3 regions of the Lactococcus lactis genome follow, and region 2 is predicted to be linked to each of the others. Evidence: riboswitches for the same ligand, from Rfam matches in the RefSeq annotation. Region 2 holds a riboswitch; each other region holds the start of a gene.
The links. A riboswitch is a leader RNA that binds a small molecule or an ion and turns the genes downstream of it on or off. The one in region 2 is predicted to bind magnesium.
Positions count from the first base shown of each region.

Region 1: it holds a riboswitch for magnesium, as region 2 does, so the genes downstream of both, PYW37_RS03685 (ABC transporter permease subunit) here and mgtA (magnesium-translocating P-type ATPase) in region 2, are expected to answer to the same signal.
Region 3: it holds a riboswitch for magnesium, as region 2 does, so the genes downstream of both, PYW37_RS08300 (FtsW/RodA/SpoVE family cell cycle protein) here and mgtA (magnesium-translocating P-type ATPase) in region 2, are expected to answer to the same signal.

Region 1 is NZ_CP118969.1:700,184-703,363, reverse strand. It holds gene PYW37_RS03690 (ABC transporter ATP-binding protein) at 1-161, opposite strand, end outside; gene PYW37_RS03685 (ABC transporter permease subunit) at 179-1,936, opposite strand; M-box (ykoK) riboswitch at 1,993-2,162, opposite strand; gene arcC (carbamate kinase) at 2,281-3,180, opposite strand, start outside.
Region 2 is NZ_CP118969.1:1,276,303-1,279,482, forward strand. It holds gene mgtA (magnesium-translocating P-type ATPase) at 1-1,969, opposite strand, end outside; M-box (ykoK) riboswitch at 2,227-2,387, opposite strand; gene dltD (D-alanyl-lipoteichoic acid biosynthesis protein DltD) at 2,449-3,180, opposite strand, start outside.
Region 3 is NZ_CP118969.1:1,664,555-1,667,734, reverse strand. It holds gene PYW37_RS08310 (YhgE/Pip domain-containing protein) at 1-540, shown strand, start outside; gene PYW37_RS08305 (metal-sulfur cluster assembly factor) at 726-1,058, shown strand; M-box (ykoK) riboswitch at 1,364-1,525, shown strand; gene PYW37_RS08300 (FtsW/RodA/SpoVE family cell cycle protein) at 1,906-3,069, shown strand; partial or broken gene PYW37_RS08295 (LCP family protein) at 3,136-3,180, shown strand, end outside.

The DNA of each region.
Region 1 (3,180 bases), 580 kb from region 2:
AATGTCGATTTCCCTGCTCCTGATTGTCCAATAAGACTTACAAATTCTCCTTCCTTTACGGTAAAGTTTATGTCTTTCAGAACTTGTATATATTTCTTTGATCTTTCTACTCCATAATCTTTGCAGAGTGAAGTTACTTTTATTAAATTTTTCTTTTCCATTCTTATTTCCTCCCTTTTTAATAATGGAATTTTTCTCTAGCATATTTGTAAAGTGGTTGCCAAACGAATATAATACACAATCCTACTACAGCACACATCGCCAAAGTACCAAGTGCTGATTTATCTTTAATTCCATCATTCACAGCAATATATTGCCCTAAGCCAGTAACATTTATTGTTTCTTTACCCCACTGTAGGCTTTCCGCTGCTATATCTGCATTCCATGCTGCTCCCGCAGCATTTATGATAGCTGTTATCAAGTACGGAAACATTGATGGAATGAGATAGCGAGTCCACCACTTAAACTTGGATAATGGAAAAATTTTTGTGACTTCTTTTATATCATCTGGTATTGCTAAATACCCAGCAATAACATTGAAAAAGTAATACCATTGACAACCAACCATGATTAGCGGCAAAATCCACCACTCAAGTTGCTTATACCCTAAACTAATAAAAATTACTATGAATGGAGTATATACGTTTGAAGGAATCGATCCAACAACTTGTCCAATTGGTTGGATAAAGCTTAAACGTCTTTTGTTACTTGCAACCCAAACCCCAAGAGGTGTAAAAATCGCTGCTGCTATAAGCATTGCTAATACTACCCTCAATGTAGTTAAAAGCATTAAGTGAGGGATTATTGAAAAATCTTCATGAGGTAAGAATCTATAAAGTTTAATAGCAGAGATAACAACCGCATACCCTAAAAGGATATACCAAATGATTGAAATATATTTCTTAACTTTTCCTAGATATTTAAAAATAAGATTTATCCTAAGAATATACCAAACTCTAGCTAACTTAAAAATCCAGAAATCTTTTATTTTTTGAATCCATTTCATTAATATTTTTCCAAAATTAGATGCTTTTACTAAATTGTATACAATTGATTTTGGAGGATTACCTTGAGTTGTTCCTTCATCATAACGATAATAATAAGTAGCTTTAACCAAAGGTTGAAAAACTAAGAAATTTAGTATGACGACATTAATAATTAAAGCAATAACAGCGAAACCACAAGCTTTAAAGTCTGCACGATCTAATGCAACTTGAATATAAGAGCCAATTCCTGGCAAAATTAAAGTTTCAGACTTAGGGATTGCGACGGTAACCTGTTCACTTGCAACAATGGCAAACCATGCTGCTGACTGAGATATGACAAGATTCCATAGTAGGCCTGGAATTGAATATACAAATTCAAGACGCCAAAATTTTTCCCAAGCACTATATCGAAATTGTGATGTTACTTCTTTCAAATCTTTGGGAACTACTTCCATTATTTGGTAAAGTGACAACATGATGTTCCATGCTTGTCCAGTAAATACTGCAAAAATGGCAAGCGCTTCAGCTCCCATTACATTACCTGGATATAATCCAAGTAAAAATGCAGTAGTGAATGTCATGAAACCTAATAAAGGAACTGATTCTAAGAAATTGACCATCGGCAAAATAATTCTTCTTGCAGTTTTAAACTTAATTGCCAATACACCACAAATAACAGAGAATAAAATTGACCACATCATTCCTACAATCATGCGAAACATTGTTCGCATTGAAAAATACGCAAGGTTTCCAATAGATAAAAAATCGTGCATTTTCTTGACATCATCCACTGAACTTTGAGACGGTAACGATGAAAGGGGTTGGTTAATAGTTATTTGTGTCACAATAAGAATAAATGCAAACAAACAAATAATACCAATTAAAATAAAATCACCCATAATAGATTTTACTTTTGGTTGTTTTGTATCAAGATATTTTCTTCTTGACATAAAAAGCCTCCTTTTCATATAAAGGGAGGCTCTCAAAATCAATAGATTATTAGTCTATTTAATCACGACATTTGAGTTTTGGCTTTCTGAGACGTAAGAAATGATATTTCTAGTTATCTTGGAAAAGCCTTGATTCGACTAGTCCTGCTTTACCCATTATTGTCTCTCGACAGTTTTGAGCGATAACCTATGTTCTTCAGAGTAACCTCACCTAATATGATTAGTTTTTATTTACTACAAAAAAGTATAGCACTAGCTATACTTTTTGTCAAATTAAAATGGGTAACCTACTTAAATTCTTTTTATTTCAAATTTTAAATAAATTATTTTGAAAAATACTTTTTTTAAACTAAATCGGGTACAATCCGTGTTCCTGCCCCACTTTTAACAAAGTTTTCCACATTTTCAAGTGAAGTAATCGTGGCTTGCTTACCAGTATTTTCGACAAAAGCGACAGCTGCTGCCACTTTTGGTTTCATAGAACCTGCCGCAAAATAACCTTCCTCTAGATATTGACGCATTTCGCTAACTGGTACAACTCCTAACGCTTTTTGGTTGGGTTTACCAAAATTTAAAAAGACATCACCGACAGAGGTAAAAATAACTAGTTCATCAGCATCAACAAGTTCTGCTAATTTTGCTGCCGAAAAATCTTTATCAATTACCGCTTCAACTCCTTGATATCCCTTATTTTTTTCAATAACAGGAATTCCTCCGCCACCAGATACTGTAACCAAAGCTGATGATTCTAACAATGGTTTAATTGCGTTAGCTTCAACAATTTTGAGAGGTAAAGGTGAAGGAACTACTCTTCGGTAACCTCGTCCAGAATCCTCAATCAATTTCCAATCAGGATATTGAGTCTGAATATTTTTAGCCTCTTCTTGGCTATAAAAAGGTCCAATAGGTTTTGTCGGATTTTTAAAAGCCTCATCATTAGCATCAACTACTGTTCTTGTCACTACAGAAACAAATGGAACATCAGACATTCCATTATTAGCAAGAGCTTCTGTAAAAGCTTGTGCCATCCAATAACCGATTTGCCCTTGAGTCATAGCAACAGCTGTATCAAGTGGAATTGCCGGATTTTTAACTGAATTACTTTCAAGTTGTTGCAAAAGTAAATTACTAACTTGGGGGCCATTTCCATGAGTGACGACCATTTCAACATCATTGTCTTTTATTAAAGGCATTAATTGTGCAGCAGTCTTATTAAGTGCCATAGATTGTGCTTGCGCTGTAGG
Region 2 (3,180 bases):
TATCTACTGAAATTCCAACGTCAGATGATTTCATTGCTGCTGCGTCATTAATACCATCTCCCATATAGCCGACACTATTGCCTGAATTTCTAAGTGTTGTTACTATTCTGGCTTTTTGTTGAGGTGATAACTTAGCAAAAACAGAAGCTTCCTTGGCAACCTTTGCCAATTCATTATCATCTAATTGGTCGATATCAGAACCTAAAATAGTTTTATCAACTGGAAGTCCTACTTGTTTGCAAACTGAACGAGTAACTTTATCGTTATCACCAGTCAAGATTTTAACTGATACCCCATATTTATTGAGTGCTTTGATTGCTTTTGCTGTAGATTCTTTGGGTGGATCAAGAAAGGCAAGATAACCCATTAACACCATTTCAGATTCATCTTGAACCGAGAATGTATCTACTGGTGAAGGATTTGTTTTTTGAGCGACTAAAATCACGCGCATTCCTTCTTCGTTAAGTTCATCAACTTTTTTCAGAATGTATGCTCTGAGTTCAGGAGTTAAATGAACAACATTTCCCTTATCTTCGACTAAAGTACAGATGTCTAACATTTCTTCAGCTGCACCTTTAGTAATCATTTGCGTTTTTGAAGTCGCTCCATTAGTATTGCTTTTTACTACAACACTCATCCGACGTCTTTCAAAATCAAAAGGAATTTCATCAACTTTTGTATATTTACTACTTAGACCACCCAGTTCAGGATTTTTATCTTGCTTGGCTTCGGCTCCTTCGATAATTGCCAAATCCATTAAATTCTTTAAACCAGTTTGGTAGTAACTATTCAAAAATCCATGTCTTAATACTCGAATATTTTCTTGCCCATGAATATCTAAATGACGCATTAATACTACTTTATCTTGTGTTAATGTTCCAGTTTTATCAGTGCAGAGAATATTCATTGAACCTAGATTTTGAATAGAATTTAGGTTCTTGATGATTGTTTTTTCTTTTGACATTGTGACTGCACCTTTTGCTAGGCAAGTTGTCACAATCATTGGTAACATTTCTGGTGTTAAACCAACAGCAACTGCTAAAGCAAATAGTGCAGCTTCCATCCAATCACCTTTAGTGAAACCATTGATCAATAAGACAAATGGAACCATAACTAACATAAAGCGAATAAGGACCCATGAAACTGAGTTAACGCCTTTTTCAAAAGTTGTTTTAGTTGAGTCTTCGGTTACACTTTTTGCCATTTCACCAAAAATGGTCGCATCTCCAGTTGCAATTACAACTCCATAAGCACTACCAGAAATGACATTTGAACCCATGAAGGCTAGGTTTACTGACTCTGTGATTGAATCATCTTTTTCATCAGTAGCTAAATCTAGTTTTTCTACTGGTTCGCTTTCACCAGTTAAAGAGGCTTGGCTGATAAATAAGTCTTTTGCTTGAATAATCCTAAGGTCTGCTGGAACCATGTCTCCAGCTGATAGATGGATAATATCGCCTACGAGAACTTCTTCAATAGGAATCTCTTGACTTCCTGATTCTAATCTATGAACGTTTGTCGTCGTCGTAATCATTTTTAAGAGATTCTCAGCAGCATTTCCACTTCTAGTCTCTTGAACGAAACGCAGAATTCCTGAGATTAAAACCATTGTAGTAATGATAATGAGTCCTTGGGGATTTTTCTCACCAGGAGCTGCTAAGATAATATCCGTAAAAGCTGAAACTAATGCTAAGACAAACAATATAATGGTAAAAGGATTGATGAACGCTTGATAAAGCCGTTTAATAAGTGAAGTTTTTTTACCACGCGTAATCGTATTATCTCCATATTGTTCACGAGAGATCTCTACTTGTTCTTCACTTAATCCTTTATTTGATGTTTTAAATTTTTGAAATAGCTCCTCTTTTGTAGAAGTTTTTGCAAATTCTAATCTTGCATTTATTTCATTGTTATCTACAAATGTTGTAGCTCTTTTTGTGTTTTCGAGTGTTTTTCTAATTTTTTTCATTGGTCTGTACCTCATATTCTATAATATTTTTGTGTGTACAGTCCCAAACGTTAGGCACTTTAAAGAAGGTGATAAAAACGGAAAGCTGCTCTTATCACGTTAAATATCTGCGGCCTATCAGGCTCGGGACTATTAATACTCTGGGATTCCATTTCCGTTTTCACCTCCTTTTTAAATATAAAAAAACCTTGCCTACAAAACTTAAACGTAGGCAAGGGAATAATTCCAAAAAAGATACCACTACTATAGAGCGAATCAGTTACAAGCTATCGTTCAAGCTTTAGCTCCGCAGGGCAATGTTGTTGCACTATTTCACGCCTTGTTTGTCGACGTGAACTGTTAGCCCTCTCATCGTGTCTCCACGACTCTGCGGCAGCAACCCGTATCCCTGCGGTAGCCTCACCTACCGACGATTATGTCATAGACATAACCTTTATTATTATAACTGACATATTCTTTTTTGTCAATCTTTTTTATTTTTAATTTACTATAGACTCTGTTGCACCATTCATTGCCCAATCTTTTGATAAAAATAACGAATTATCAATATGATAGTTGACCTTGCTTGGTGTCTTCATGAATTTTTCAATTGCTTTGTCTGTAGCCAACCAACCTATAGTACCAAAGTGAACAGTATCACCAGAGGCATAAGGTGTGTTATACATATCTGTTAAGTCAGCAATTTGATAAAAGCCTTGACTGCGCAATTGCGTTTTAATTTTAGAGCTAAAATTTTCGAGTGTTGCTTTTGATACTCCAGTGTAAGATGACCATGAGCCGTTTACTGGTTGAATAACAAATAAAACATCATTATTATTTTTGGCAAAGACATTTAAGAGCTGTTGGAAATCTTGATACTCTGGACTTTCTAAATAGGAAACATGTTTTTTGTAATTTTCTAGATGTTTATATTTAGATTTTATTTTCTTATCCCAAACTTTATTATTGATTTGGAAAGGATTGTTATTTGAACTATCTTTTCCTTGGTCAACTGCCAATTTTTCTAAGTTTTCAGAGGTTGGATCATTGGGTAATTCTTTAGCAAACTTATTAATTTTTGGTGTAAGTCCAAGAGGTTGTGCTGTGAATTGTGAAACACTTGAGAAGAGTAAATCTTCTTTTCGCCAAAATTGAAGATTGGTCGCCACAGTCATTTTTTGTAGAGTGGTCAGTGGTTTTTTATCTGCTAGACGTTCTAGAGAATTATAAAT
Region 3 (3,180 bases), 390 kb from region 2:
ACACCATACATGATTAATGTTGCTCTCTTTATTGGTGCCCTTGCGACAAATGTTGTGATTGGAATTGGTTTCTCAGGTGAAAAATGGAAATCTGGTCGCGAATTTATGTTGGCGAAAATTGGTACAAATGGTTTGGTAGCACTTTTACAAGGAATCATCGTCTGGGGAGCAGTTGCTCTTCTTGGATTGAGACCAAATCATTTGTGGGAAATGTTGTTGTCAGTACTTTTAATCAGCTTCGCTTACATGGCAATCAATACTTTCTTCTTAACGGCTCTAGGTAAGATTGGTGAATTCCTTATGATTGTAGTCTTAGTTCTACAACTGGCGACGAGTGCAGGAACTTACCCCTTACAACTTGCGCCTAAAATATATCAAGTCATCAGTCCTTGGTTACCAATGACTTATGGTTTAAAAATGTTACGTGAAACCATTGGTTTGAATGGAGCAATTTTACCAGAAGCAATTCTATTTGTGGTTATTATCGCTCTCTTTACTTTCATGTTGAGTTTCTTCAAGAAATTCTCGCGTTTTGCATAAAATAAATTACTGACAGAAAATTTTATGAATAAATTTTTTCTGTCAGTAATTTTTTATCTAGAAATTTTAAAATAAATTTGGTAAAATAAAGCTGTAAAAAGAATTTGACAATTTGGATTTGTCCTAGAAAGCACATTCGTTCAACTTTTAAAGTTTTGCTTTTTATGACAGCCTAAGGAGATAAAATGGCAGATAAATACACAGAAGAGCAAGTGAATGAAATCAAGGACAAAATTCTCTCTGCCCTTGAAAACGTCATTGACCCAGAGCTTGGGATTGATATTATCAACCTCGGATTAGTTTATGAAATTAGCTTTGAAGATAACGGATTTACAGAAATTAAAATGACATTGACAACAATGGGTTGCCCTTTGGCGGACCTTTTGACTGAACAAATTCATGATGCTTTGAAAGAAGTGCCAGAAGTTGGTGAAATCAAGGTGAACTTGGTTTGGTATCCAGCATGGACAGTTGATAAAATGAGTCGTTATGCCCGTATTGCTTTGGGAATTCGATAAATATAATAAAAAACTCCTTAGTCAGCATTGACAGGGAGTTTTTTATTTATTAACGAAATTCATTATTCAATTATAAGCTTTTTGTCTGTATATTTTAATCTTTGGTATTTTATTTTAAAAAATAATATTTTTGTCTTAGTTCTAATTTCTAAAAAATTTAGTCATAACAAGAGGTTTAATCCAATAAAAAAACATTTAATTTAGGTAATACATTTGTTATTTGACTAAAAGTATAGGTCGTGTTATGATTTTTTTGCTTAGGAATATTTTGAAAATTTAATTTAAGCAATTTTGGTTAGAGATTTTCTAACCATCGGTAGGTGAGGCTACCACAGGGATACGGGTTGCTGCCGCAGAGTCGTGGAGACACGATGAGAGGGCCAACAGTTCACGTCGAAAAAAGAAGGCGTGAAATAGTGCAACAACATCGCCCTGCGGAGCTAAAGCTTGAACGATACTTGGTACTTTAGTTCACTTGATAGTGTATCTTTTTGAAATCATACCTTGTCTACGTTCAACCGACGTAGGCAATTTTTTTATAAAAAAGGAGGTGGTGAAAATGGAAGCACAGAATAACAGTGGCTCAGACCCTGAGAGTTATAGGAAGAAAGATAGCTTAAAAGTGGACAAGCATTTTTATCACTTCAATCTAATCTAGTTCTCTGAGTTGGAGCTGTACAATCAAAATCTACTATAAATCAGAAATTGAGGTACAAGCCGATGACAAAAATATTAATTCATACAACAATAAAAAATAAAAAAATAAGAAAGAAAAAGTTATTCATTGATTTGCAACTAGAAATACTCTTTTCGTTCATTTGGAAAATTAACGAAGGGGGATTCATTTATGGATAAAAAAATTACAAAAAATAGTTTTTTAGATTTATCTATTTTGATTCCTTATTTGATTCTTTCAGCTGTTGGCTTACTCATGGTGTTTTCAGCAACTGTCCCCTATCAAATTAACCGAGGACTATCTCCTTATCGATTGGCAATTTCTCAAGGAGTCTTTATAATTATAAGTTTTGTGGCTTTAATTATTATTTATCGAGTAAAATTGAGAATTATAAAAAATGAAAAGATTTTAAAAATAATTTTTCTAATTATTATCTTGCTGATGATTTATTCAAGGGTGGGTCCTAATACATCAGCGAATGGAGCGCATGGATGGATTCCCTTACCAGGGATTGGAACTATTCAGCCGGTTGAATTTGCAAAACTTTTTACAGTTTGGTTTCTTGCTTCTATCTTTTCTAACAGACAAGAAGAGATTGAGAAAAATGATATTCAAGCAATTTTTAAGGGTAACAATCTCATAAAAAAAGTTGTAGGGGGATGGCGATTTCCGATTATCTTACTAATGATAGTGGAACTCAGTATGCCTAATTTAGGAAATACAGCAATTATTGGGCTCTTAGCCTTGATAATGATTGGTGCAAGTGGAATTTCTTGGCGATGGTTTTCAGGTTATGGGAAGATGTTGCTTACGATTAGTCTTAGTTTTTTGCTCTTTCTTTTTATCAGTGGAGGCGATTTGATTCCAGGATCTTATATTAATGCTCGATTTAAAGCATTTGTTAATCCTTTTACTGACTTGGCTTCTTCGGGTCATCAACTTGCTAATTCATATTATGCGATTGTAGATGGTGGCTGGTTTGGAAGAGGGCTGGGGAATTCGATTGAAAAACAAGGATTTTTGCCTGAAGCTCATACAGATTTTATATTTTCAGTAATAGTAGAAGAATTGGGAATCATTGGTGGAATTATAATCCTAGCTGTCATTTTTTTCATGATTACCCGAATGCTTTTGGTGGGGATGCGGGCAAAAGATCCATTTAATTCAATGATTTCAATTGGTTGTTCATCTTTTTTGTTGATACAAGTTTTTGTCAATTTAGGTGGAGCAATTGGTTTGGTTCCAGAAACAGGTGTCACCTTTCCCTTTTTATCACAAGGTGGATCATCATTTTTAATTTCAACTTTGGCAGTAGGACTGGTTTTGAATAGCTAGGCTGACGAAAAATTAAAGAGTTTAAGTAAGTTATAATTTTTAATAAAAGAAAGAAGTATTCTTGATATGAAAAGAAAAGAAATTAGACAAAAGAAAAAAATAAAAAGGTCT